4 regions of the Fictibacillus sp. b24 genome follow, and region 1 is predicted to be linked to each of the others. Evidence: riboswitches for the same ligand, from Rfam matches in the RefSeq annotation. Region 1 holds a riboswitch; each other region holds the start of a gene.
The links. A riboswitch is a leader RNA that binds a small molecule or an ion and turns the genes downstream of it on or off. The one in region 1 is predicted to bind S-adenosylmethionine.
Positions count from the first base shown of each region.

Region 1 (7,321 bases):
AGAAATGTCACCATGAACTTGAGCTTCAATATAATGATTAAGATTACGAATCACCTGTTGCTTTGATGGATCAAGTACTGCCTTATCTAGGTTGGATTGAAGATGATTGATTAGTTTTCCTGGTGTTAGATTCCTTTCACCAATGGCAAAATCCCTTGTGAAAATTTCAACCAACAAAGCGGACATAATCATATCAAACTCAGTCAGCGTTCCCTTTTCAACAGGATCTTGATGAGAGTCCAAATACGTGAACGTTGAGCGTTTGGAGACTTGAGGAGAAAGCAGAAAATAACACGAACCAAAACGAGGAGCTGGACCGTCTGGATGTAGCATCAGATTCAAAGCGCCGTATTTCGGACGATGGCTATTGGTCGTCCCTTCCAATTGATACGCTCCTCCAAAAATTCTTTCTTCCCACGTATCACGCAATCCGCCAGGGTATGCTGAAACGCTTCCGTTCGAAAGCAGCGTTTCAAACTGACTTTTATAAACACCGTCGAGCAGTAAAGCTTCAGCAACCATTTTCAAACTTGAGTTTGGCCGATCTGGATGAAAGTGGAGAGCGATTCTTGCATTCTTTTTTATTTTCAAAACAGCGTCTTCATATAATTGGACTGGGATATTCGCCATCTTTAGAATGTGTTTGATTGACTCACATGCTTCATCTTTATGGTTTTTAGCATATTCCTCAAAGAACTGGATAGCTGCATTTTGCGAACGAGATAGTTTCATAAATAACGGTTCCCCTTTAATGATTTATACAGCTATTCGTCACGTTTTTGTTATATCCTTTGATTTTTTTTAAAAGGAATAGGGCGAATTCTGGAACGAATATATTCAAGATAAGGAGTGATAAAACATGGAAAAGGCAAGAAAGCGAAGTATGACAAGAACAAGAAGCTTTCGTACTCCAAAGACAATTACTCTTATAACGATGCTTTTTCTAATGATTGTTGCGATAGTTAGTTTATTTTTGTCGAATTCTATATATCATGAGCACCTCGTATTATCTGAAGGCCTTTACTGGCTAGGAGGGTCGATCTTTTCACTTTTTATGTCCATCTTCCTAGTTCATTATAAGATGGAGAAAGTGATTGAAAAGATTTTCGTTCCTTTACTGATTGCTGGTACGCTCATTTGTTCAATTGTTTTTGCCCATACCGCTGTTCAGCTTTTTAGAGATAAAACAGCTTATGATCATGAGAAATTTCAAAGTGTTGAAGGTATACCCTCTAATATTACGTACGATGGTTCGAAAAACGGCAGAGATTATGTGGCAACCATTACAATACAGGGAACAACTCTTCATTTTGCTCAACAATCTATTCTAAGATCCAGTTTTATAGAGAAGTATAAAAATAAACCTCTAAAGCTAGCCTACCTGCCTAGAAGCAAGTATGCAGTAGCGATAGAGGTATTAAGTGAGCAACAATAGAGAATCAAGCCCTTACTCGATTTACAGCAATTAACATTAAGAAAGAAATTCCAACAACACTCGCTACCCACATCCAGGCGAGATCCATGTTGCCAGAGTCGATCGCCATGTAGATTGCGGTAGATACCGTTTGCGTTTTTCCGGGTATATTCCCCGCAAACATGAGTGTTGCACCGAATTCTCCCAAAGCTCGGGCAAAACTTAATATGGCACCGGATACGATGGCCCTAAGTGCTAAAGGAATGGATATCCTCATAAAAACATGCCATTCATTCGCTCCATCTACACGTGCCGCATTCTCAATATCTCCGTCAATGGACTCGAAACCCGATTTTGCCGATTGATACATGAGAGGAAATGCAACAACCGAAGACGCGATTACTGCGGCCCACCATGTAAACATGATTGGTTGGTGAAATAACCATTGTATGAGTTGCCCGCCTGGACCATTTCTCCCGAATAAAACAATCAGAAGAAAACCAACTACCGTAGGCGGCAGCACTAAAGGCAGTAAAAAGAACGTTTCAACAATAGATTTCCCTTTAAATTTTTTGTGAGCCATCATCCGTCCAAAAAATAAGCCTGCAGCGATTACGAGGATTGCCGCAACTAGTGCAATTCCTAACGACAGTTTGACTGGTGACCAAAAGTCGATAGCCATCTAATTTTCTACCCGCTTAAAACCATTGTCTTCAAAGACTTTGATCGACTCTTCTTTTTTCAGAAATTCATAAAACTCCTTGGCTTCTTTCTGATGTGAACTTTCTTTAGTTACGCCTACGGGGTAGACGATAGGTGAATGCGTTTGCTCGCTTGCGGTTGCTGCAATTTTCACTTTATCCGAGATCACGGCATCTGTTTTATAAACAATTCCAGCGTCTACGTTTCCCGTTTCTACATAGGTTAATACTTGACGCACATCTTTGGCATAGACCATTTTCTTTTCGATCTCGTTCCATAGATTTAAGCTTTCAAGCGTTTCTTTCGCATACGTTCCAGCTGGCACAGACACTGGCGTTCCGATTGATATTCGGTCGGCTTTCGGTAAATCCCCAAACCCATTTATTTTTGAGTTGGTTGAAACGATTAGCACCAATTCGTTACGCAAAAGATCTGTTCCTGAGTTTCCCTCGATGAATCCCTCTTTTACAAGTTCATCATATTTATCTTCTGCTGCTGAGAAGAACAGATCAACAGGTGCACCTTGTGCGATCTGCTGCTGCAGTGCTCCTGATGCTCCAAAGTTATATGTAATCTTTACATTCGGATGTTCTTTTTCATAGACGGCTGCGATTTCATTTAACACATACTGCAAACTAGCTGCAGCTGATATGGTAAGTTCAACTCTGTCTTGTGTTTTTTGTTTGTTCGATTGATCTTGCCCCTGTCCTCCGCATGCCGTTAAAAGTACGATGAGCATCGTTAGGCAAATCATCATATGATACCTTCTTCTCACTTCATTTCTTCCTTCCACAGCAATGTCTGATTACATTTGATTATAGCAAAGCATTAGCGGAAACTCTTCTATTGTACTTGCTTTCGTTTGCGTAAATTAAATTTCAAATAAAAGAAGCCGCCATGAAGGACGATTCCCCTTCGTGACAGCTTCTTCTTCTCTTATTCTGTAACGGCAAGTACAGACCCTTTATACTCTTTGTCGATAAAGTCTGTGATCTCTTTAGAGTGAAGCACTTCAAGCAAAGCTTTGATCGCTTTTTTATCTTTGTCTCCTTCACGAACCGTGATGATGTTCGCAAATGGTGATTCAGACCCTTCTAGTGCGATAGAATCTTTTTTTGGATTCAGATCAGCATCAATCGCAAAGTTTGTGTTGATCACAATCGCATCGCCTTCATCGTGTTCATATGCCTTCGTTAAAAGGCCTGGGTCAATGTCTGCCACAAATTCTAAGTTCTTCGGATTTTCTACAATATCGCTTAGCTGCGCTTCATAGCCTTTTCCTTCTTTAAGCTTGATTAGTCCTTCTGCTTCAAAAATGGAAAGAATTCGACCGTGCTCAGCTACTGAGTTACTTAAGATAATTTTCGCGCCATTCGGAAGATCCTTCAATGACTTATGTCTTTTCGAATATACTCCCATCGGCTCGAGGTGAACAGCACCTGCGTTTTCAAACTTGTACTTTGGATTGTCTTTCACCTGCTGTGTTAAATATGGAATGTGCTGAAAGTAGTTCGCATCGATTTCTTTTTCATAAAGTGATTTGTTCGGCAGAATGTAATCTTGGAATTTTACGATTTCTAGGTCAATTCCTTTTTCTTTTAAAAGCGGTTTTGCTTCTTCTAAGATTTCAGCATGCGGTACGTTCGATGCCCCAACGACGAGCTTTTCGGTTTTCTCCCCGCCATTTGCTGCTGATGATCCACAAGCTGTTAACACAAACACTGCCAAACTTGCGAGTAAAACTTGAATGATTCTTTTCATGATCTAATCCCCTATCCTCTAGTTCTCTATATTTTTATTTGATAAAAACTCTTCAAGAGGCAGCATGCAAAAAGCCTTCTGAGCTCATAAAAGAGACAGAAGGCTTCTCGAAAAAAGATCCGATTTCCTCTCATCTCTCAGCGTGACCGCTGTTAGATTTAGCACCGTTTTCATACTGACTATTCAGTACGAATGGTTGCCGGGTTTCATAGGGCTAATTCCCTCCACCTGCTCTTAATAAGAGTGTTCATATCAAATTACTTTGTATTATTACAGGAAATCCATGTAATGTCAAACACTTTTTTCGAATTATTCTGAACTCCTTGTGTTTCTTAATTCTGGCGTTGCAGCAATGGCAATTCACTCACCTTTTCTCTTAAGGGAGATAAAACCGACAACCTCGCACACAAAGAATATTATTAAATCCAGAGGAAATGCTAGGAAAATAACTTACTTCAAAAACGAGTGGGTGCCGCACGTGAACTTTTTTAAGAAAAAGAAAAAACAGCCAGAACAAAAACAGACCAATAATCAAGATTCTTTAACTTTTCAAGAGTTGATGCAAAAATTAAGTGCTTCTGCCGACTTTTCAACCGTTAAACAATCATCTGCGAGCACATTTTATATCTCATATTATAAAACTCTCGTAAACCCAGAATTTGTTCACCGAGATTTATTACCTTATATCACAGATCTTCCCCTTAAAAATCTAGATGATGTACAGAAACACTTGCCTTTAGATGGCATAGTAAAAACGAATGATGTTCGTGATATCGCAAACAAGGTAACAGAAGGCTTTATTCTTTTACAGATGAATAAAGAGGATACAGAGTGTCTGTTGATACCCAGTCTTTCAACAGAAAATAGGCAAATTTCGATTCCAGAAACCGAGTTCAGCGTAGTTGGTCCTAAAGAAGCATTCGTAGAATCACTCGATACGAACTTGAATCTCATACGAAAAAGACTGCCGATTCCAGAGTTTATAGTTAAAGAGGTGCGCGTTGGTAAACTCACGAAAACAAGAGTTGCCATTATCTACATAGATGGAATCGCTGATCGTGAAAATGTAAATACGGCAATCCAACGAGTCAATGATATTGAATATGATCATGTAGTAGACAGCTCTTTTATCAACCAAATGATTTCAGACAATGGAAACTCACCTTTTCCACAGCTGATTGACACAGAACGTCCTGATCGTGTGGCGAGTGTACTGGCGGAAGGAAAAGTCGCAATAATGGCGGACGGTTCACCACATGCACTGACAGGACCAACAACAATCGTTGAGTTTTTCTCAGCCTTTGAAGACTACTTCCTAAACTGGGTATTAGCTTCCGCTTTTCGTTTGATCCGTTTGATGGCAGTCATGTTTTCCGTATTATCCACACCGCTTTATGTCGCGGTTTTAACGTTTCATTATGAGATGATTCCTGAAAATTTGTTGGCGACACTTGTGGCGTCACGAAATGATATACCTTTTCCGCCTATCCTTGAGGCAATGGTATTAGAACTTTCAATCGAACTGCTGCGCGAGGCAGGAGCGAGACTGCCAACTAAAGTCGGTCAGACGATCGGGATCGTAGGCGGTATCGTTATCGGAACTGCTGCTGTTCAAGCTGGACTCACGAGTAATGTTCTCTTGATCATTGTCGCGTTAGCCGCCCTCGCATCTTTTACAACACCTGTTTATCAGATGAGTAACACGATCCGTCTGCTGCGCTTTCCCTTTTTATTGTTTGCTCAATTTTTAGGTGTACTTGGTGTAACAATTTGCTTTGCTTTTATCTTGGCTCATCTGTTGAAATTAACTTCACTTGGCAGGCCTTATATAGCGCCACTTTATCCGCTGCGTACGAACGATTTGAAAGATGCGCTCATTCGTATGCCGTTCAGTTCACAATTCAACCGTCCAGACTCATTAAGACCTAGCGATAAAAAAAGGATGAATAAGAAGCGCGCAAATGAAAAGCATGATATAGAGGACTAAAAAAGAGGGGTATGTATGTCTCAGATTAGTGAAAACAAACAGATATCACCCTATATGGTGTTTTACTTGGTCACTACGATGCAGGTTGGTGTCGGTATCCTTGGCTTCGAGCGTTACATTGCAAAATCTGCAGGTCATGACGCCTGGATCGCAGTTGTGCTTGGAGGCTTATCATTCAACATCATCATTTGGATGATTTATCGCATTCTTTTAAAAGAGAATACTGATATTATTGGGGTTCATCGTAATTTGTTCGGAAGATGGGTTGGGGGTCTGCTAAGTTTTCTATTGCTGCTGTATTTCATCTCAACAGTTATAACCATTCTAAGAACTTATATCGAAGTGATTCAAATCTGGATGTTCCCAGAGCTCGGGACGGAGGTAATCTCCATCCTCTTTTTGGTGCTTGCCTATTCATTTGTAGTCGGGGGTATACGAGTTGTTGCTGGACTTTCGGTGTTAGGATTTTTCATAACACTGCCTCTATTTTTATTAAAATATTACGCTCTTAAAGATGCTCATTATACAAATCTTTTGCCTATTTTTGATCATTCGATCACTGAGATCTTAGCGGCAACGAAAGGCGTTACTCTTAATTACTTAGGATTTGAAATGATCTTACTGTACCTGCCGTTTCTGAAACAACCAGAAAAGTCTCAAAAATGGGCACACTTTGGCAATCTTTTTACGGTGTTCACCTATTTTATCACCATATTCGTTTCGTTTGTTTATTACAACCAAGAGCAGCTGCAGCATACAATCTGGGCAACACTCACTCTTTGGAAAATCGTGGACCTTCCCTTTGCACAGCGTTTTGAATATGCAGGAATCGCACTCTGGCTTTTCGTTATCTTGCCCAACATATGTATCGGGTTGTGGTCTGTCAGCCGCGGACTACAGCGATTATATAAAATCAAACAAAAAAGTGCGTTACGAGCATTACTTTTAGTCGTCTTTATTTCATGTATCCTTGTCATCGATCGGCAGCAGGTTGACATTCTGAACAGCAGTGTTTCTAATATTGGCTTTTACATTCTGTACTTCTACATTCCGTTCCTTTTTGTGATCCAGCTTATTTTGACAAAAGCGAGGAAAACAAAACATGGTTAAAAAATATCTTGTCATTATCTTTTCAATAGTTTTACTCACAGGTTGTTTTCCGAGTAAACGAATTCTAGAAGACATCCAGCTCGTATCAGCGGTCGGCTATGATTATCACTCTAAAAACAAAGTTAAATTAAACGCGATGGTCGCCATTCCTCAAAGTGGAGAAGATGTACCGCCGATTTCTCAAGTGTTTACTACAATAACACATACGAGTAAAATGGCGAGAGCTCTCGAACAAGCCGAATCGCCAAAGCCTTTTCAAGTCGGCCGTTTAGAAGTTGCATTGTATGATAATCGTTTAGCGGAAAAAGGAATCTATAATTTGGTAGATACCCTTCAACGTGATCCTG
Region 1 covers NZ_JAUCES010000005.1:2,716,008-2,723,328, forward strand. Annotated here, with positions in the region: gene QUF49_RS14100 (DUF3626 domain-containing protein) at 1-732, opposite strand, end outside; gene QUF49_RS14105 (hypothetical protein) at 860-1,435, shown strand; gene modB (molybdate ABC transporter permease subunit) at 1,440-2,096, opposite strand; gene modA (molybdate ABC transporter substrate-binding protein) at 2,097-2,891, opposite strand; gene QUF49_RS14120 (MetQ/NlpA family ABC transporter substrate-binding protein) at 3,053-3,877, opposite strand; SAM riboswitch class I at 4,005-4,121, opposite strand; gene QUF49_RS14125 (spore germination protein) at 4,356-5,864, shown strand; gene QUF49_RS14130 (GerAB/ArcD/ProY family transporter) at 5,880-6,974, shown strand; gene QUF49_RS14135 (Ger(x)C family spore germination protein) at 6,967-7,321, shown strand, end outside.

Region 2 (7,321 bases), 400 kb from region 1:
ACGAAAAATACGAGCGCCATACGAAAAATACGAGCGCCATACGAAAAATACGAGCGCCATACGAAAAATACGAGCGCCATACGAAAAATACGAGCGCCATACGAAAAATACGAGCGCCATACGAAAAATACGAGCGCCATACGAAAAATACGAGCGCCATACGAAAAATACGAGCGCCATACGAAACGCCTCAGAACTTTGAAATCCCATCCTCTGTATCTTCCACTCATCCATCTCCCTGTGACTTCAGACCTACAAATTTTTAAATGAAAAAAGGATTTTTTTCGACAGTTACCGAATATGTGTTTCATAAAACGTATTTTCATAAAAAGAAAGAGGAACATCTTATGAAAGAGACATTTGATTTGATTGACTATGCTCTGCAAAAAAGTGGACTTGGAGAGCTTAAAGATCCAACGCAAGTGCAATACTTAGGCGAAGGGGCTTGGCATTATGCTTATCTCGTTCAGTTGCGTACGGGTGACCCGGTAGTCGTTCGGTTTCCTAAAGCAGAAGCATATGGCAGAAAAGTTGAGTTTGATGAATCGGCTTCTTACGCCGAATATGCTGGTACAAAAGCGTACTATGAACTCGCTAACTCAGTTAAGCCGGGAATCTGTCCAGAATTCTTTTACTACCATGTAGAAAAAGACAAAACGTTTACGGTTGAGTCGTATGCAGGTAAAGCCATTAAACTTGAACATTTTACATATGTAGAAGCGTTTCAAGTAGGTGCAGAATTGGGTGAGTTCTTCAGGAATATGAATGATGCTCAACATGGATTAAAAGGCTTTGGATATCTGCAATGGAACGGAAAGAACATCGAAGGTCAGCTTCAGTCGAATGTTTCTGAGTTTATGAAGAAAGAGAACGAAGAGTATATCTCTGATTTTAAAAAGTTTATAGATACTTATAACAGCTCTATACAGCCAGCAGCTCTTATTCAGCTTCAAGAATGTATGAAGAATAGAGAGATTAAACACCAAACAATAAGTTTTACAAATCAAGATACTTCAACTGAAAATTTATTGCTTCACTTAGACGGCAGAGTAAGTCTAATCGATCCAGTGCCTATTCTATATAGCGGAGATTCATTAGCTGGAAACTTAATGAATAACTACCGAACTCTGTACCCGACGTTCTTTAATGCACAACGCTATGCAAAACATGAATTTGATCGTTTTGAAGACAGATTGCACAGAATGGCAGATGGATTTTTAGAAGGATATTCTAATGGCGACCTTATTGTAAAACAGAGAGTGAAACAAGAAGAGTTCATTCAGTTGACAAGTTTAGCTGCATCGCATTGGGAACTGCTCCAGTCTGATGAATTAACGTCTGAACAAAAAATTCGTTACGGAGAAAGGGAGGCAATCGCCAACCGAATACCGGTACTTGTGAAAAGGATTGAAGAATTTCAGTGGACCGATGAAAAAAGTGGAACAAAGTTAGCATAATTGGCATAGCATGGGCATAATCTTAATTCAAAGCTGACAGTTGAACACTAAGTCTTTTGTATAACTTTTATGATTTTTCAAAAAACGGTTGACTTTTTAAAACGTCTTCCTCTATAATCCTATTCAAGAACAATACAAACATCAGCACGGTAATGTGTTAAACATAATTTAATTATCTCTTATCCAGAGAGGCGGAGGGACTAGGCCCGATGAAGCCCGGCAACCAACAAACCACATTTGGTTTGGAAAGGTGCCAATTCCTACAGATCGTTTTTGATCTGAAAGATAAGAGGAGGACCAAAACCCTCTTCTTAGGAAGGGGGTTTTTCTTTTTCCCCTTATTTTTCTTCAACATAATACTTCACACCGAAATCCATTTTCATTTAAAAGTTGCATATGAGACAAGGGAAAAGTACTAACCTTTATCCCTAGTTTTCCTATAGGTTTTATTAACTTAATTTCACAAAAAACAAGGAGAGACTAACATGACAAAATCTTTTGACGGATACGATATTGAGACATTGCTTTTACACGGAGGCCAAGCGCCCGATCCAACGACAGGTTCGCGAGCAGTGCCAGTCTATCAAACTACTTCCTATGTTTTTTCAGATACCGATCACGCACAAAGTCTATTCGCACTCGATGAGCCAGGCAACATCTATAGCCGAATTGGAAACCCGACAGTGGATGTGTTTGAAAAAAGAGTAGCTCTCTTAGAAGATGGTGTTGCAGCGGTGGCCACTTCATCAGGCATGTCAGCCATCGCCCTAGCTATTCTAAATATTGCACATGCTGGTGATGAGATCGTTGCTGCTACAAATCTGTATGGCGGAACGTACAACTTATTTTCTACTACTCTACCGAAATACGGAATCAACGTAAAATTCGTTGATGCTGAAGATCCAGAGAATTTCCGAAAGGCGGTTACACCAAATACGAAGGCTTTTTTCGCTGAAACAATCGGAAACCCGAGCCTGAATGTTCTAGATATTGAAGCAGTAGCGGACATCGCGCATGAAAATGGAGTGCCGCTGCTCATTGATAACACGTTCGCGACACCATATGTAACAAAGCCCTTAAACTGGGGAGCTGATATCGTCATCCATTCGGCTACAAAATGGATCGGCGGTCATGGAACAGCAATCGGCGGAGTGGTGGTTGATGGAGGACGATTTAATTGGAACTCAGAAAAGTACCCGGGGTTCACGGAGCCTGATAGAAGCTATAACGGACTTCGATATGCAAATGATTTTGGAACGTTGGCATTTGCTACGAAACTGCGTGTCCAGTTATTACGAGATTTTGGAGCTTGCTTAAGCCCGCATAATGCTTTTCTTCTTTTACAAGGTTTAGAGACGCTGCACTTAAGAGTAGAAAAACATGCAAAAAATGCGCAGGAAGTTGCGGAGTATCTTGAGAAACATCCAGCAGTCGATTGGGTGTCCTATCCTGGGCTAACATCTCACCGAAGTCATGAACTGGCTAAAAAGTACTTAAGAAACGGCTTCGGTTCAATCGTAAACTTTGGAATTAAAGGCGGCCGCGATGCAGGCCGCAAAGTTATAAACAACATTTCTCTATGGTCACATGTTGCAAACGTGGGAGATGCTAAATCATTAATTATCCATCCTGCTTCAACAACACATCAGCAGCTAAGCGGTGAAGAGTTGCTTGCAACAGGTGTTACAGAAGAGCTCATTCGCTTATCTATCGGACTTGAATCGGTGAAAGATCTTACGAATGATCTTGATCGCGCTATACAGGTAGCAACGGGAATTGAATCGGATAAAACAGAGATCACAATCAATGATGAAGGGGTCATTCGCTGGGCATTGCAATCATCACTATACAGATCAACAGAGAACGGCCAAGAAATTCAACGGCCAAAGACACTTGCTATAGTGGGCTTAAGTTCAAACCCAGCAAGACCTAGTCACAGACTTGCAAGAAAAATGCAGCGCCTCGGATATAAGGTTGTTCCGGTTAACCCAAGAGAAACCGAAGTGCTTGATGAAAAAGCCTATCCAGATCTGAAGTCCATCCCGTTTCCAATTGACGTTGTTCAAGTGTTTAGAAGTCCTGAAGCAGCGGTTGAACTGGCGAAAGAAGCGGCTATTACTCAGCCGAAAGTGTTCTGGCTGCAAGAAGGCGTTATTTCACCAGAAGCAGCAAGGATCGCAAAAGAAGCAGGGATTGATGTTGTTCATAACAGATGTACGTACAAAGAAGCTCAGCGTTTAAGAGGAACAATTGCAACATATGCTTGTGAATTATAAATAAGTTAAACTTTGTAGCTTTTGAATGTGGTTGATTTCCGCTCCAGGTGCTCGCTTTCCGCGGGGCAGGCGGTGAGCCCCTTGCCGCTTTGCGCCTTTAAGGGTCTCACCTGACCGCTTGTCCCGCAGGAGTCTCCCACCTTGCGCTTCAATCAACTTGTCAATGATGTAAATAACAAATGACCTCTAAATCAATGCCTATTAGAAAATTTAGAAAAAGAGAGAAAAAGTGGAGGGAAACATATTATGAAGATTTGGAAAAAGGTAGCGCTTGGTCTAGGTATCGCTGGCGCATTAATGTTAGCAGGCTGTTCAAGCTCTGCAAAAGAAGGGGAAAAACCTGAGAAAATCAGATTGGATTACGCATTCTATTCACCAACAAGCTTAGCACTCAAAAAGTTCGGCTGGGCAGAAGAAACGTTTAAAAAAGAAGGCATTGAAGTGGAATGGGTTCAGAGCCAGGGAAGCAACAAAGCACTTGAGTTCTTGAATTCAGATAGTGTTGATTTCGGATCTACTGCTGGTGCTGCTGCACTTATCGCAAAAGACAAAGGAGCACCAATTGAATCGGTTTACATCTATTCACAGCCTGAATGGACAGCACTTGTTGCTAAGGATGGTTCACCGATTAAGGATGTGAAAGACCTTAAAGGTAAAAAGGTAGCGGCAACTTTCGGAACGGATCCGCACATCTTCTTACTGCGAGCTCTTGCTGATGCTGGCCTTTCTGCAAAAGACGTACAAATCGTAAATCTGCAGCACGCAGACGGTGCCAACGCCTTACTAAAAGGGCAAGTGGATGCTTGGGCCGGCTTAGATCCGCATATGGCCAGAACAGAAGTAGAATCCGGTGCACAGTACATCTACCGTAACCCTGATTTTAATACGTATGGAACGTTAAACGTACGCTCTGAGTTTGCAAAAAACCACCCGAAGCAGGTGGAACAAGTGATTGAGCTATACGAAAAAGCAAGAAAATGGACACTGGAAAATCCTGAAGAAGCAGCAAAACTTTTATCTGAAGAGGCGGGGATTAAAGAAGATGTCGCTAAAAAACAACTCGAAAGAAATAACTTCTCGGAACCTGTTCCAGGATCACAGCACGAAAAAGCTATATCGGCTGCAGGCGAAGTTCTCCAGGCAGAAGAGATTGTCAAAAAAGATACTGACGTCCAAAAGCTTGTAAGTGAACTGATCAATCCAAAATACGCAGAGAAAATAGTCAAAAAATAAAGAGTGAGAGGAGGAAGTGTCGATGATATCTGAAACACAAAAATGGAAATTGGGACAGAGAGCTTCCCCTCAAAAGCTCTCTACTTCAAAAGGATTATTTAAGATGGGCAGAGGATTTGTTTTAGGGTCCATTCTGCCGGTCATCCTTCTCATCGCTTGGGAGATTGCTGCTAAAACAGGGCTTCTTGCGCCACACCTGCTTCCGGCACCAAGCGTTATTTTAGAGAAAATTATAAGCATGTATACAGATGGTTCACTATTTGGTCACGTGTCCATCACATTGACTCGTGTCTTACTAGGATTTGCAATCGGTACAATAGCAGCAGTTGTGATTGGTGCGGTCGTTGGTTATGCCAAAACGGCAGAACAGGTCTTAGATCCATTATTTCAAGCATTCCGTTCTATTCCTTCTCTTGCTTGGGTACCGCTTTTCATTCTTTGGATGGGGATTGGAGAACCTTCAAAGATTTCATTGATAGCAGTGGGTGTGTTCTTCCCGGTGTATTTGAATATCGTGGCAGGCATTCAAGGCGTTGACCGTAAGCTGATCGAAGTAGGAAGAATTTATCAACTCACACCCTTTCAGTTAACGAAGCGCATTATCTTGCCAGCTGCATTGCCATCGTTCATCACAGGTATGCGAAGCGGACTGGGACTTGGCTGGATGTTTGTAGTAGCAGCAGAACTGATGGGAGCTAGTGAAGGATTAGGCTATCTGCTTGTTGTCGGACAGAACACGTATTCACCGGACACGGTTATTGCGAGCATACTGCTGTTTGCCATACTCGGAAAAGGTACAGATGCGTTATTGAAATGGATTGAATATCGCTCGTTAAAATGGCAGGACAGCATAAACAATCAGGTGTAGAAGGAGGGGAATAGATGCTGAATGTAAAACGATTAAAACGAACGTTTAATAACGATCAAGCGGGGTTTCATAACATTAATTTTTCTGTAGATAAAGGAGAAATCATTGGGATTTTAGGCACGAGCGGATGTGGCAAGAGCACGTTGCTACGTGTACTATCCGGACTTGATCCACATTATGAAGGCAAGATATCAAGTAATGAAGAAAGCAATGGAGTCGGTATGATGTTTCAGGAACCTCGCCTTCTGCCATGGCTATCCGTGCGCAAAAACATTTCATTCGGCTTAAAAAAAGAAGAAAGAACTTCTAATAAATATCAAACCTATTTAGACCTTGTTGGCCTTAAGGGTTTTGAAGATCATTATCCAAAAGACTTATCTGGAGGAATGGCGCAGCGGACTGCGATTGCAAGAGCGCTCATTACAGAACCAGAAGTTCTTCTTTTAGATGAACCGTTCAGTGCTCTAGATGCTTTTACAAAAATGCAGCTGCAAGATCTTCTATTATCGATCTGGCAAAAAAAGAAAACAACAATGCTCCTCGTCACGCATGACATTGACGAAGCGCTCTATCTATGTGATCGAATACTCATTTTAAAAGGTCAGCCAGGCGAGGTTTACGCTGAAGTCCTGGTCGAGAAACCAAAGCCTAGAACACGTGGAGATGCGTATCTATCCAAACTAAAAGCGCACATCTTAAATCTACTAAACGTCGAAAAGAAAGCTGCAGGTGAACCGCAATGACAAGACTAGCCACCATACAGCCAGTCGCTGGAACACACAATATTGATACAGATAGAGTCGATGTTCCTTTCTCATGGGACTTCGTAAAAGACAAATTCAACAGAAGACTAGACGGAAAAACAAACATGGCTTACGAATGTGTGGACCGTCATGTCGAAGAGGGCAGAGGAGAAAAGACGGCTCTCCATTATATAGATGATTCTGAAGAATACCGAATTAGTTACGAAGAGCTCAAGGAATCAACGGACGAATGGGCAGCGGTTCTAAAAAAGCATGGTGTGAAGAAAGGGGATTTTGTATTCGTATTCCTGCCTAAACACCCTCATTGTCACATTGCGATGCTTGCAGCCATTAAGCTAGGAGCCATTGTTGGACCTTTATTTGAAGCATTTATGTCAGATGCAGTAAGAGATCGTATCGCAGATTGTGAAGGAACGTTTTTAATTACGGATCGTGATCTTTATAAGCGAGTACCGCGTCAAGAACTGCCAAGTCTTCACACTGTGTTTTTAACAGATGGAGAAGGTGAAAATGGAGAAATCTCATTACTAGATGAGCTAAAGAACGTTGATAACACAGATTGTCTAATTGAATGGGTAGACCCGGAACATGGGTTGAACATCCACTATACGTCAGGTTCAACTGGGAAACCTAAAGGGATTATTCATGCTCATCGTGCCATGGGACAGCAATACTTAACAGGTCGCTGGGTCTTAGATATTACAGAAGATGATGTTTATTGGT
Region 2 covers NZ_JAUCES010000005.1:3,111,924-3,119,244, reverse strand. Annotated here, with positions in the region: gene QUF49_RS16260 (hypothetical protein) at 1-210, opposite strand, end outside; gene QUF49_RS16255 (hypothetical protein) at 348-1,457, shown strand; SAM riboswitch class I at 1,634-1,749, shown strand; gene QUF49_RS16250 (PLP-dependent aspartate aminotransferase family protein) at 1,943-3,733, shown strand; gene QUF49_RS16245 (hypothetical protein) at 3,728-3,889, opposite strand; gene QUF49_RS16240 (aliphatic sulfonate ABC transporter substrate-binding protein) at 3,980-4,966, shown strand; gene QUF49_RS16235 (ABC transporter permease) at 4,989-5,834, shown strand; gene QUF49_RS16230 (ABC transporter ATP-binding protein) at 5,849-6,577, shown strand; gene acsA (acetate--CoA ligase) at 6,574-7,321, shown strand, end outside.
Region 2: linked by a shared signal. The riboswitch ahead of QUF49_RS16250 (PLP-dependent aspartate aminotransferase family protein) and the one ahead of QUF49_RS14120 (MetQ/NlpA family ABC transporter substrate-binding protein) in region 1 are both predicted to bind S-adenosylmethionine.

Region 3 (7,321 bases), 2.6 Mb from region 1:
TCCTAACCTGCCGCATGAAAGTGTTCCTGTTGGTGAGACAGAGGATGATAACGTTCCAGTTCGTCACTGGGGTGAAGTACCTGAGTTTGCATTTGAAGCAAAAGCACACTGGGATATCGCAACGGATTTAAACATCGTTGATTTTGAACGCGGAGCGAAAGTGACTGGCAGCCGCTTCGCTTTCTACAAAGGTCTTGGAGCACGATTAGAGCGTGCCTTAATTAACTTTATGATGGACCTTCACGAAGACGAACACGGTTATACAGAGGTTCTTCCTCCGTACATGGTAAATCGTCAAAGCATGACAGGTACAGGACAGCTGCCAAAGTTTGAAGAAGACGCGTTTAAAATTCGCGAAGAAGACTATTTCTTAATTCCAACTTCTGAAGTTCCTGTAACGAACATGCACCGTGAAGAGATTTTAACAGCTGAAGAACTGCCGATCACATATGCAGCGTACAGCGCATGTTTCCGTTCTGAAGCAGGTTCTGCAGGACGCGACACGCGCGGTTTAATTCGTCAGCATCAGTTCAATAAAGTAGAGCTTGTTCGCTTCGTTAAACCAGAAGATTCTTATGACGAGCTTGAAAAGCTTACAGGACACGCTGAAAAAGTACTGCAGCTTCTTAACCTGCCGTACCGTGTACTCAGCATGTGTACAGCTGACCTAGGATTCACAGCTGCTAAAAAATACGATATCGAAGTATACCTGCCGAGCTACAGCGAGTACCGCGAGATTTCTTCTTGTTCTAACTTTGAAGATTTCCAAGCGCGCCGTGCTCAAATTCGTTTCCGCAGAGATGCAAAAGGGAAGCCGGAATTCGTTCACACACTTAACGGATCTGGGTTAGCAATCGGACGCACAGTCGCTGCAATCTTGGAAAACTACCAGCAAGAAGACGGCACGGTTGTGATTCCAGAAGTGCTTCGTCCTTACATGGGTAATAAGGAAGTAATTAAGTAAAATGAAGAGAGGGAAATCCCCTCTCTTTTTTTGAATTTTTTTCTCGAAAAGCGTTGACACTATATTCGTCCTCATGTTAATATAGTTCTTGTCAGTCACACGGAGGTATACCCAAGTCCGGCTGAAGGGATCGGTCTTGAAAACCGACAGGGGTTTAACGACCCGCGGGGGTTCGAATCCCTCTACCTCCTCCATATACATATTCAAACCACTTGATCTTACATCAGGTGGTTTTTTTGTTGTGTTTTTTGATGAAGGAGTGTCGACTTTTGCAGCAAGACTCAATTCTATAATTTTTGACTCAATAAGTTTTTATCAGATTTGATTTTAGTTTAAATGGCTGTTAAATAAAGAATTGATGCTTTTCAATCTTTTTTCATTCGCTTCTATGACAAGTTGGTTGAAGTGGAAGGTGAGAGACTCCTCGAAAATTGAACTTCAAATTTTCTTCGTGCGATGTGTCGCTGCCGTAGCCTTCCTTGTCCTGCGGGACAGGCGGGCAGTCCGAAAAGTGGAAGTGGCTCGTTCAGCCCCGACAAGCAAAAGGTGAAGGGGCTAGCAAGGCGCACTTTACCTTGTAGACCATTTAGCTTTTGACCTCGAGTGGCTTGCCACTGCAACTAGACAGGTGAGACACTTAAGAGTGAAACGTACGAATGTGGCTCACCGCCTGCCCTGCGGAAAGCGAAGCACCTGGAACATAGATCAACCACTTTCAAAAACATCAATGAATACGAAAACAGCCATTAAAAAAGCTTCCTTTACACAACTGCAATGTAAGCGCTAACACTTTAAAGTGATAAAATTTAGTATTGACAGAACTTTTAGACAGGGAGTATGATGACAACTATACTTAATTCAATATGAAATGCTTATTAAGAGAGACCGAGGGATCAGGCCCTATGACGTCCGGCAACCTCCATGATGGAACGGTGCCACTTCCTGCAGAATGATAGGTTCATTCTGGAAGATAAGTCGATGATTGCTTATTCGCCCTCTTCCATAGAATGAAGAGGGCTTTTTTATATGTTGAGGGGGAAGACAGATGATCGAGGTTAGAGAGGTAACCAAAATATATAAAGCAAAAGGAAAAGAAATCGTTGGCGTGAAGAATGTATCGCTATCAATAGACAAAGGGGAGATCTTTGGGATTGTCGGTTACAGCGGTGCCGGAAAAAGTTCACTTCTTCGCTGCCTGAATTTATTGGAAAAACCAACATCAGGGGACATACTCATCGACGGAGTATCGATAACCGCGTTAGGGAAAAAGGAGCTTCGGGAAGAGCGGCTTAAGATCGGCATGATCTTTCAGCACTTTTATCTGATCAGCGCAAAAACCGTTTTTGAAAATATCGCGTTTGCTTTAAAAGCGGCAGGAAAAACAAAAGATGAGATCAATCGCAAAACACAAGAGCTGTTGAAGATGGTCGGATTAGAAAATCAAAAAGATCAATATCCTTCTCAGTTGAGTGGCGGGCAGAAGCAGCGAGTCGGTATCGCGAGAGCTCTCGCCAATGACCCGAAGGTATTACTTTGTGATGAAGCTACATCTGCTCTTGATCCGAATACTACAAAGTCCATCCTTTCACTTTTAAAATCAATTAATAAAAAGTTAGGAATTACGATTGTACTCATCACACATGAGATGGAAGTCGTAAAGGAGATTTGCCACCGTATGGCTGTCATGCAGGATGGGGAGATCATTGAGTCAGGTGATGTTTATAACATTTTTGCAAATCCCGAAAAAGAATTAACGAAAACATTTATCAGTTCCGTTATACAGATGGATTTGCCAGAACCATTACTGAAGAATAGAAAAGGTACCGTGATAAAGATTCAATTTAAGGGAGCGATCGCAGAAGAAGCCGTTGTTTCTGAGCTTTTCCAAAACTTTAAAGTAAAAGGAAATATCCTTCACGGAAAGATTGAATATATCCAGGAAACGCCGCTCGGAATCTTTATTATGGAACTAATTGGTGATGAGACAGAGGTAAAACGAGCGATTACGTATATTGAAAGCCGTATAGAAAATCTTGAGGTGGTGAAGAACGTTGCTTGATTCAATATTTAACATTCTGCCAGATTTAAATAAGGCATTTTTTGAAACGTTGTATATGGTCGCCATATCACTAGGTGTTTCATTAATTGTGGGATTACCCCTTGGAATTATCCTGTTTGTTACTGACAAAGGTTTGTTGTTTGAGAACGTGTGGATCAAGCAGATAGCGGGTATACTTGTGAACTTGATCCGCTCTGTACCATTCATTATTTTATTAGTTGCTTTATTACCATTAACACAATTAATCACCGGAACAACGATTGGACCAACAGCAGCATCTGTCTCTTTATCAGTTGCAGCCATTCCGTTCTTTGCAAGGCTCGTAGAAACTTCTTTACGAGAAATCGATAAAGGAGTGATCGAAGCGGCAGTTGCAGTGGGTGCAACGCCATGGATGATCATTCGGGAAGTTCTCCTTCCAGAAGCGAAGCCAGGAATTGTTCAGGCGATAACGGTCACCGCAATCAGCTTACTTGGCTATTCAGCCATGGCCGGTATCGTCGGCGGCGGAGGGATCGGAGACTTCGCAATCCGCTTTGGTTACTATCGCTACGACAACACGATCATGCTCACAACTGTCGTTTTACTAATCGTCATCGTCCAGCTCATGCAAGTCATCGGAGACGGCGCAGCGAAGGCTGTGAATAAGAGATAATTTTTTTCACTAAAGGTAAGAGGCGATAAAGGCTTATCTTTAATCGGTTTTAACGATACACCATCGATAAGTTGGTTGAAGTGGAAGATGCGAGACTCCTACGGGACGAGCGGTCAGGTGGAGACTCCTAATGGCGCAAAGCGACAGGAGGCTCACCGTACGCCCCGTGGAAAGCGAGCATATGGAACGGAAACCAACAACATACAAGAGCATCTAGGATTTTCAAAAACAATTTTTAAAAGGGGATCAACATGAAAAAAATCATACTTACACTACTAACTGCACTGCTAGCTTTTGGTTTAGCTGGCTGCTCGTCATCATCAGATGCATCTAAAGACAAGGAAGTGACACTTGGAGCAACAGCGGGACCATATACAGACATGGTCAACAAAGCGATCAAGCCCTCCCTTGAGAAAAAAGGATATAAAGTTAAAGTGATCGAATTCAGTGATTACATTCAGCCGAACATGGCACTTTCTAAAGGAGATCTGGACGCTAACCTTTTTCAGCACAAAGTCTATATGGAGAATTTCGCTAAAGAAAAGAACTTAAAGCTTTCAGAAGTAATCATAGTTCCAACAGCACCGATGGGACTATATTCCGATAAGTTTAAATCTGTTGATGAGATTAAAGAAGGCAGTACGTTAGCCATTCCGAACGATCCTGTTAACTTAGCGCGTACCTTGATCATGCTTGAAGATGCAAAGCTGATTACGATCAAAGAAGGTATTAATCAACTGACTGCATCTGAAAAAGATGTTCAAGATAATCCAAAGAACTTAGTATTTAAACCATTAGAAGCAGCCCAGCTTCCACGTGCTGTACAAAGTGCGGATGTTGCAGCAGTTCCTGGTAACTTTGCTCTTGCTGCCAAAATGGACTTGCTTGATGCCATTCAATTAGAAAATATGCCAGATACGTACCGTAACCGTGTTGTTGTAAACACAAAAGACGTAGAATCAACCTTTGCAAAAGATATTAAAGAAGTGGTTGAATCCAAAGAGTTTGAAGAAGTAATTGATAAGGAGTTCAAAGGCTTCGGAAAACCCGAATGGATGAAGAAATAGATAAAACAAAACCCCGGACTCATAGAGTTGAGTTCCGGGGTTTTTATGTTTATATGCGAACTTCTCGTTTCGCTTCGATTTTTTGTGCAATCTTTTCTACGATATGATCAATCGATTCAGGATTTTCTCTTAGGTCGTAGTCGTTGATGTTTACGCGCAGCACAGGACAAGAATTGAAGGACGTAATCCACTTTTCATAGCGATCGTACATTTCTTCCCAATAAGAAACAGGTGTTTCTTGCTCCATCTTGCGGCCGCGTTTTTGAATACGAGCTAGAATATCATCAAGAGAACCTTCTAAATAGATCAAACAATCCGGCTGTGGAAAGTACGGTGTCATGACCATCGCTTCAAAAAGGTGAGTATATGTTTCATAATCCACTTCTGACATATTCCCTTTATCAAAGTGCATACGTGCAAAGATCCCTGTATCTTCATAAATGGAACGGTCTTGCACGAATCCTCCGCCATAATCGAACATTCTTTTTTGCTCTTTAAATCGCTCAGCTAAAAAGAAGATCTGCAGGTGAAAACTCCAGCGTTTAAAATCATGATAAAAGTTTTCTAAGTATGGGTTGTTATCGACTTTTTCCATGGATGTACGAAACTTTAATTTTTCAGCTAGTGCATTTGTAAAGGTCGATTTACCTGCTCCGACCATCCCTGCTACTGTAATGACAGCATCATTTGGAATGCCGTATTGAATTAGTTTGTTCATCGCGCAACTTCTCCTTTTTTCAAAGTTGCATCGATTAAGGAAAAGATTTTCTCTTTATCCGTTTCATACGCAACAAAATCTAATTCGTCTCCACTGAAGGTCAGCACCGGAATCTCAGGGTGCTCTTTCTTAAAGGCAGACATAAATGTATCATAATCAGCTGCAAGTTGTTCTAAATAAGCTGGCTCCATGTTTTGCTCAACAAATCGTCCGCGCTTACGAACACGGTCTAAAAGTGTATCTAGACTCGCATTTAAGTATATGATCATATTTGGTACAGGCATATCTTCTGTTAAGATATCAAAACACTGCATATATTTGTGAAGATGACCGTCTTTTAACGTACGACCAGCAAAAATACGGTTCTTGAAAATATGATAATCAGAAACGACAGGTATCTGCTTTGAAAGGTATTGACCATTAATCTCTTCAAGCTGTTTATACCTGTTGCAAAGAAAAAACATCTCGGTTTGAAAACTCCACTCATCAATGTTGTCGTAAAATTTTCCGAGAAAAGGATTTTCCTCTACAATTTCTTTTAATAATTGAAAGTTATAGTGCTCTGCAATGGCTTTTGCCAGTGATGTTTTCCCTACGCCAATCGGCCCTTCAACTGCGATAAAGGGGGTTGAACTCATCTTCCTTTTCCTCCCTTTCGAATAACAAACGAAAAATTACAGACAAAGAATATTGTAGCATACGTTTGGAAAAGGTGGATAGATTATCGGTTAAAAACTTCAATAAAACAGCTTAATACATTGTTTTTGGTTTATCATTCTCAGCCTGTTCTATGATTGCCTGAAGATCTAACTCACCACTTGCAGCGATATCGGCGTTTAACGTCTTTTCCATAAGCAGCAATGCTCTTTCGTTATCCTCTTCTATATTAGAGGCTGAGCAGTCAGACGGTACATGAAGAGTGAAGCCTCGCATATAAGCGTCATTAGCGGTAAAAAGGACACAGATGTTGCCTGCTACGCCGCATAGGATCAGCGTTTGTATACCCAGCTCATTTAATAAAGTTGATAAAGGTGTCGAAAAAAATCCAGAGTGCTTCGGTTTAATAACAAAATAATCGTCTTCGTCCGGCTGTAATGCTGTCACAAACTCCCCTCCAGCTTGTGCCGAACAGTATTCCACAAGTCTTTGCTTGTCTGACTGCCACTGTCCAAAATTGTCATTCACATAGATGATAGGTATGCCTGCTTCTTTTGACCGTTTCTTTAAATCAACAATCTTATCGGCTATCGGCTCAGAAGTTTTTAACAAAAGCGGCGCTTCAGGAAAATTAAAGTCATTAATCACGTCAATAATAAGCAAAGCGACAGGAATTTTCGTCTCACTATTCTGTTGATGTGCCAAAACATATCCCTCACTTTCTTTTAGTTTCTTTTCTAAGTAATTTTATATAAAGAATGTTGCTTTAATATTTTTCCCTCTTCACAGATAAGTTGGTTGTAGTGTAAGGTGTGAGACTCCTCGAAAATTAAACTCAAATTTTCTTCGTGCGATGTGTCGCTGCCGAAGCCTTCCTTGTCCTGCGGGACAGGCGGGCAGGTGAGACACTTAAAAGTGAAACGATCGAATGTGGCTCACCGCCTGCCCCGCGGAAAGCGAAGCACCTGAAACGGAGATCAACCACTTTCAAAATCAACATTGATTCCCAAAACAGCCTTTTATAAAAATCATTCCTTTCTTTATTATTAGCAAAACCTCTTGTATAATCTCTTACAACTAAAACTTTGGAGCGAATTTATGGAGATCTTAGAAAAAGACGAATATTATATGGAGCTTGCTTTAAAGGAAGCGGAAAAAGCAGCGGATATCGGAGAAGTTCCAATCGGCGCTATTCTAGTAA
Region 3 covers NZ_JAUCES010000005.1:67,841-75,161, reverse strand. Annotated here, with positions in the region: gene serS (serine--tRNA ligase) at 1-964, shown strand, start outside; tRNA gene QUF49_RS00495 (tRNA-Ser) at 1,066-1,158, shown strand; gene QUF49_RS00490 (hypothetical protein) at 1,377-1,514, shown strand; gene QUF49_RS00485 (hypothetical protein) at 1,593-1,751, shown strand; SAM riboswitch class I at 1,834-1,941, shown strand; gene QUF49_RS00480 (methionine ABC transporter ATP-binding protein) at 2,010-3,023, shown strand; gene QUF49_RS00475 (methionine ABC transporter permease) at 3,016-3,678, shown strand; gene QUF49_RS00470 (hypothetical protein) at 3,766-3,933, shown strand; gene QUF49_RS00465 (MetQ/NlpA family ABC transporter substrate-binding protein) at 3,930-4,745, shown strand; gene QUF49_RS00460 (deoxynucleoside kinase) at 4,795-5,463, opposite strand; gene QUF49_RS00455 (deoxynucleoside kinase) at 5,460-6,101, opposite strand; gene QUF49_RS00450 (cysteine hydrolase family protein) at 6,214-6,825, opposite strand; gene tadA (tRNA adenosine(34) deaminase TadA) at 7,219-7,321, shown strand, end outside.
Region 3: linked by a shared signal. The riboswitch ahead of QUF49_RS00480 (methionine ABC transporter ATP-binding protein) and the one ahead of QUF49_RS14120 (MetQ/NlpA family ABC transporter substrate-binding protein) in region 1 are both predicted to bind S-adenosylmethionine.

Region 4 (7,321 bases), 2.6 Mb from region 1:
CATACGTTGTCCTCTTCAATCGCCATATATCCCTGGCCTACTTTGGTTTCAATATATTGACCTAACATGATCTCATCTAGACGTTTTCGCAGTCGATTTACGTTAACGGTCAACGTGTTATCACTAATAAAACGTTTATCATCCCATAAGCTGTTTATAAGATTGTCACGACTAACGATTTTATTTTTTTGTTCAATCAGAAGCTTAAGAATGAACATTTCATTCTTTGTAAGTTCAACAGAGCCGTTATCGTTTGTTACTAAATTTTTGTCATAGTGTATGGTTGCCCCGCACCACGACTTCAAGGATACCGCTTCGTTGTTGTAGTTATAAACACGTCGTAAGATCGCATGGATCTTAGCGATTAATACGTCAAAATGAAAGGGCTTTTGTACAAAATCATCCGCTCCAAGCTGCATGGACATCACCATGTCACTCGGATGGTCGCGAGAGGATAAAAAGATAATGGGAACATTGGAATGAGACCGAATATTTCTGCACCAATGAAAGCCATCAAATTTAGGCAGCTGGATATCAATGATGACTAGGTCTGGTTTGATATCAATGAAATCCTGAATAACACGTCCAAAGTTAGTAATACCGTAAACCTCATACGACCATTGAGATAAACGTTCTTTAATTTCGTTAAATAGCGTTGAATCATCTTCAATTAATAAAACTTTAAACAAATCCATCACCACGCAAATCACCATATTATTTACATTGAGTGTATAGCATAACTTGGATATTTACTACCAAAAGCCGTTTATAAGAATTCTCTTTCATACGGCGATGGGATTTTTGTTTTTGTACAAATAAAAAGACCCCCATACTCGGGGGTCCTTTACAAAAACTATGAAACTTCAACTTCACTCATCAAACTGTGTGTATTTCCTTCAGAATCTTTAAAGAATACCATCCACGTTTCTGTATTTCCCATTTTTGCAACGATGTGCGGTGAATCGACGAACGCTACTCCTTTTTCCTGAAGCGTTTTGTAGGCTTGCTTAATGTGCTCAACGTTAAAATAAATAACAGAGCTGGAATGAGCAAACTCCTCTTTCTCAGGCAGGGTTAACATGATTCTAAGTCCGTTGCAATCAAAGAACGCCATCGTATCTGTCTGAAATAATAGATTTAGTCCTAAGATGTCCTTATAGAAATGAATCGAGCGTGTGATGTCATGAACCGGTACGGCAAGCTGTCCCACTTTTTGAATAACATTCGTTTGAATGGTCATGGTTATCTCTCCCTTATTGTTTTCTTCATCATCATAAACTAACTTAGCGTTTGATTCTTATCCAATATCACCTTTTTTCGGTATTGAAGGGGAGAGAGTCCAACGTGCTGTTTAAACAATTTGCTAAATGAAACAGGATTGTTCAGCCCAATTTCAAACGTAATGTCGGTCATTGAGTAGTCAAGGTTCTGTAACAAAGATATGGATTTTTTAATACGCAGATCTGCAATGTGTTGAAAAGGTGTTCTTTTATAGATGGTAAAGTAGTTTCGTAATAGATGATTGGGCGATAAACAAGAGACAGCAGCAATTTCATCAAGAGAAATATCCTTTTTATCAAAAAAAGCACGAATGTATTCATGGGCTATGGAGATTCTTTTATAAATTTCCTCACGTGTAGATGGCTTTGCAGCATCCAGTTTGTTCACTTTTTCCCACGTATTCATTTGCTCAAATACAATAGACTGCATGATGAAATGAAATTGTTCATCTAGTAAGAGTGAATCATCTTTATATAGATAGGTTGACTTCTTTAACTGATTTAATTGATCGTTCAGAACAGAACTTTTTTGATAAGTTTTTTCAAAAAAAGAATCAGGTGTCTTGTTATGGAAAGGTTCATCCAGAAGCTTAATGGATGAATCAGACATGTTCCGAAAAATATCATCAGCAAATTTATCTTGAAAAAAAACACAAAAGGATTCAACTTCCGTTTGTTCATCAATAGTGATGGCGTAAGGACCTGCGTTTAGCAGCAGATAAAAATCATCTTCAACGGCAAAATAACCTTTATTCGTTTTGTAATGAGCTTTTCCGTTCGTGAAGGTCTTGATGGAGAGAAGCCCGTTTCCATGCCAATCGAATTGGTCACTCTGTGCGTGCAGAATATAATTCGATGCGATTTTCTCAGCCATTATGTTTTTTCTCCTATACAGAGTTTAATAGGGAAATTATACCTTATAAAGCAGTTCGTGTACGCGTTTGTTTTAGGAATGTTTCACATGAAACAATGAAAAAAAGCACGGGCTTATAAGCCAATGCTAAAGGTTTTTAGTATGAAAAGACGTTTCTTTTTGATGACTTTTTATCCGTTTTAACTGTGCAACAATAATGATGCTGATGATGACGAGTAAGAACCAAGAGCTGATCTTACCGAGATGAACAAGTGACCAAGAGGTTTGTTGATTCGGGTACTGCCATGCTCCTAAAAAGGTTGTAATGTTTTCTGCAATCCATATAAAAAACCCAATTAATAAAAACGAAAGAATGATAGGCATTTTATATACTTTGTTGAGAATTCGATAATGAACAGTTGTTTGATAGAAAATCGGAAAAAGAAGAGTAATCAATATCCATCTTGCATCGATTAAAAAATGATGAGTAAAGAAATTCATATAGATCAGAAAACATATTCCAAAAGCGTACAGGGGTTTGGGCCATCCTGTAATGTGAAGATCTAATCGTCTCCAGCTCTGACAGATATAGCTTGCAACACTTGCATACATAAAGCCGCTGTAGAGGGGAACTCCATAGATCTTTGTATATGCTTCTTCTGGATAGCTCCACGAGCCCATATGAACCTTAAACAATTCTAGAGCAAGACCGATCAAGTGAAAGACACAAATGACTTTAAGTTCATCCATCGTTTCTAGTTTTGTCAGGATCATAACGATCTGGGTCAGCAAGCAAACGATTAGGATAAAATCGTATCGTGGTATAAGAGGGATGCTGATAAACTTTGAAAGTGCTAAAGCACCAAAGATAACGACAGGAAAGATACAAGAAAGTGCTTGTAAGTATGTGAACTGAACGAGCGCCCTCATGAGCCAACCACCTTTTTATAGATTAAAATGGAAATATATTGTATCTATAATAACCTATGGTGTTCAGAAGCACATCATACAAAAAGCTGTTTATTTTAACAGGGATCTGTCAGTTGACAGATTCATGTTAGTCTTGTAAAAAAGAGCTTACCTCTTTGTCAGTGCTGCATCAGCTAGTGAATAAACTATTGCATCATCTGTTGGTGGATTATGAAGACCGGCTCTTACATCTCGAAAGTGCCGTTGAAGCGGATTTTGTACAGAAAGACTTCTAGCCCCAACGATTCTCATCGCGAGATCAACCACTCTGTTCGCGCTGTTTGTTACAGAATGCTTAACTGCAGCGAGTTCTGTACCTAGATTCTGACGTTGTTCAGGGTGGTTTACCCATTTTTCAGCAACGGCGTGAAGAATCGTTCTTGCTTGAAATAGCTCAAGTTCGATCTTGCCAATCTTTCTTCTCACTTCTGGCACATCTGAGATAGGTCCTGATAAGGTGTTAGGGCTATACTCTGACGCAAATTCAATTGCGTAATTCCGTGCTGCTCTTGCGATACCTAGATAAACTGCAGGCACTTGCAGATACCAGCCTTTAGGTACGATGTTTTTCCCATCTTCTACGACAAGTAAATTTTCCTCAGGTACATAAACGTCGTTCAATAGGAGATCATCACTTTTTGTTCCTCTCATCGAGATGCTGTCCCATGTTTCTTTTACAAAAACCCCTTTTTCTTTGTGATTTACTAAGAAAAATCCTTTATGATTGGTTTCTGAGATTGTGGCTGTGATGACCGAGTAATCAAGGGCTTCTGCCATAGAAGTAAAAGCCTTGCTTCCGTTAATCAGCCATCCGTCTGCTTTCTTGACTGCTGTTGTAGTAGGTATACCCCCTCGAGAGGGACTTCCTGTCGCGCGCTCTGTTTGTGCCAAGTTAATGAGTGCTTTTTGTTCAACAACTTTTCGGCTAAGATTAGCGAACGCGTCGCCTTTCCAATGCCGGTTTTCTGCCGCCTCTAAAAGTGTACCCAGATGCCACCCAAGAGAGAGGGCAGTAGGAGCATCTCCCTCAGCTAAGTGCTCTTGAATGGTTAAAAACTCAAGAAGATTTAATCCTTTACCACCATATTCTTTTGGGATGGTGAGTGAAAGGAAATCATGATCCTTCAGGTCTTGAAAGTTCTCATATGGGAAAATTCCTTCTCGATCTACATGTTCTGCTCGTTTCTTAAAGTTTTCTTTTAGTGATAGGGCGGTGTTTATAGTCTCTTCAAAAGTATCTTTTTGGATGGTTTTTCTCAAAGGTATGCTCATGTTTGCCTCCTATAGTTTTTGGAAATAAGTTGGATTTTGTATTTGGCTTACATAAAGGACTTCACTGACCCGTTGATTGGAGTGTAAGGTGGGAGACTCCTGCGGGACAGGTAGGCAGGTGAGACACTTAAAAGTGAAGCGTACGAATGTGGCTCACCGCCTGCCCCGCGGAAAGCGAGCACCTGGAACGGAAATCAACCGCTCACATGACATCGAAGTACAACCAAGCACAAAAAAGCCCTCTTTCAAAGACGAAAGAGGACGTAGATTCCATGTGCTAACACGCTCTCTCATCTATCAGACATTCAAAGAACATCTGCTGGAATTAGCACCTTTCTTTTAATAAAAGCGGTTGCTGCAGGATCGTAGGACCAGTTCCTCCCCTGACTCTTGATAAGATACAATATTTAATTATTAGTCATCACTATAGAGGATAAAACAAACCGCTGTCAACAAAAAAACTGATTGTTAAGAAAATTAATTTATTTCTCTAAATTCCATTGACAGGTTATTTTTATTCCTGTATATTTCGTTACTAAATTGAATATTATCGATTCCTTATCGAGAGAGGTGGAGGGACTGGCCCTTTGAAGCCTCGGCAACAACTATTTTTAGTACTGTGCCAATTCCAGCAAGCTAGTAGCTTGAAAGATAAGAGGAGATCTATATACGTATGTTTATTTAACGTATTTTTAAACCTCTTCTTAATTTGAAGAGGTTTTTTCATTTTCTCTTGGAACGGGTACAAAAAAATTCTATGCAACGGAGGAAACAATTTTGAGTAAAGAAATTTTGTTTAACGCGTTTGAGATGACGAGTGCCATGCATAATTCTCATGGCCTTTGGAAGCACCCGGAGAACAAGAGACATAGAAACTACAAGAATCTGAATTATTGGATTGAATACGCAAAACTTCTAGAAAAAGGAAAGTTTGATGCTGTGTTTTTTGCAGATGTGCTCGGCGTATATGACGTGTACAAAAAAAGCAAGCATCCGTCAATCCGTGATGGATTGCAAGTGCCGCTGAATGATCCAGCGCTTCTCATATCTGCGATGGCGAGTGTTACAGAAAATCTATCGTTTGCCGTAACGGTTAGTACTACGTATGAACAGCCCTTTGGCAACGCGAGACGTTTTTCCACACTTGATCACTTAACAAAAGGTCGTATCGCTTGGAATGTGGTCACGTCTTACTTGCCGAACGCTGCAAGGAATTTTGGTTTAGAAGATATGATTAAACATGATGAGAGGTACAACATCGCTGATGAATATTTAGAAGTGTCATACAAGCTTTGGGAAAGCAGCTGGGAAGATGGTGCATTTATTGAAGACCCCGAAAACAATACGCTTGTAGATCCTGAGAAAGTTCATGAGATTAATCATAAAGGACAATATTTTAATGTCGAAGGACCACATTTAAGTGAGCCTTCGCTACAAAGAACACCTGTGATTTATCAAGCTGGAACGTCAGAGCGAGGCCGTGATTTTGCAGCAAAGCATGCAGAGTGTATCTTCGTTGGCGGCCCAACACCTCAAAGAATTCGCTATTATACGAACGACATTCGAGAGCGTGCAGAAAAACACGGTCGAAACCCTGAAAACATCAAAATTTTTTCATTCTTAAACGTGGTGGTCGGAAAAACAACAGAAGAAGCAGAAGAAAAGTTTAAAGAATATGCAAGCGTATGGAGTGCTGATGCTGCAAAAGCACAATACGGGGCAAGCGGTTATGATATTGCAGAATATGAAGAATTAGATCCAGATACTCCTTTTGGATACAACAAATCAACAGAAGGCGGACATTATAAAGCTGCAACGCTTACTACGGATGCTCCGAAACCTTTGACAGTAGGAGAGGTATTGAATCGCTTCGAGTCCCCTGACAGAGGAAGTTTTATCATCGGCAACCCAGAAGAGGTAGCAGATGGCATCCAAGCACAGTTTGAAGAGTCTGGAGTGGACGGGTTCAACTTAAATCACCTTGTAACACCTGGAGATTTAGAGTCTTTTGTGGAGTTAGTTGTTCCTGTTCTTCAAGAGAGAGGTCTTTACAAAAAAGAATACAACAAAGGCACACTACGCGAAAAATTATTTCCTAACGGGGAGTCGTTATTGCCAAAAGACCATCCTGGGGCAAAATATAGACGAGTTTTTGCAGAAAGCAGATAAAAATGAAAGAAGTGGGGAGAGAGATAAATTGAAAAGATATTCGTTATTTACTATTGCAGCTATCTTTATTATCGTACTGTTGACAAGCTGTGGTTCATCAGAAGAAGGTGCAACAAAGAAAATTACATTAGGGGCAACCGTTCCATACAGTGACATGCTTGAAAAAGGGGTAAAACCTTATCTTGAGAAAAAGGGCTACACCGTTGAAGTAAAAGAGTTCAATGATTATGTTCAGCCAAATATTTCATTGAAAAGCGGTTCATTGGATGCCAACCTTTTTCAGCATAAAGTTTATATGGACGCTTTTGGAGCAGAGAATAATATGAAACTCGCTTCTGTCATAACAGTGCCGACTGCACCGATCGGAATTTATTCTAAGAAATACAAATCACTAGATGAAATAAAGCCTGGAAGCACGGTTACTTTAGCGAATGATCCAACTAACTTAGCGAGAGGTTTGACCGTTTTAAGAGATAACGGATTAATTGAGATTGACGGTTCGGCAAATCCTTTAAAAGTATCGGAAAAAGACGTTACCAAAAATCCGAAGAACCTTAAATTTCAGCCTGTAGAGGCTGCACAAACTCCTCGAACACTAGATTCGGTAGATTTGGCAGCAGTAAACGGAAACTTTGCCATCTCTTCAGGTCTGGACCTGAAGGATGCCCTTGTTAAAGACAAACTGCCTGAGGAAATCATTAATCGAATTGTTGTACTTGAAAAAGATAAGAATTCTAAGCTAGCAAAAGATCTTAAAGCAGCAGTAGAATCAGATGAA
Region 4 covers NZ_JAUCES010000005.1:156,570-163,890, forward strand. Annotated here, with positions in the region: gene QUF49_RS00900 (sensor histidine kinase) at 1-3, opposite strand, end outside; gene QUF49_RS00905 (response regulator transcription factor) at 1-689, opposite strand, end outside; gene QUF49_RS00910 (VOC family protein) at 854-1,234, opposite strand; gene QUF49_RS00915 (helix-turn-helix domain-containing protein) at 1,279-2,154, opposite strand; gene QUF49_RS00920 (DUF817 domain-containing protein) at 2,281-3,063, opposite strand; gene QUF49_RS00925 (acyl-CoA dehydrogenase family protein) at 3,211-4,374, opposite strand; SAM riboswitch class I at 4,662-4,774, opposite strand; SAM riboswitch class I at 4,930-5,032, shown strand; gene QUF49_RS00930 (LLM class flavin-dependent oxidoreductase) at 5,152-6,543, shown strand; gene QUF49_RS00935 (MetQ/NlpA family ABC transporter substrate-binding protein) at 6,572-7,321, shown strand, end outside.
Region 4: linked by a shared signal. The riboswitch ahead of QUF49_RS00925 (acyl-CoA dehydrogenase family protein) and the one ahead of QUF49_RS14120 (MetQ/NlpA family ABC transporter substrate-binding protein) in region 1 are both predicted to bind S-adenosylmethionine.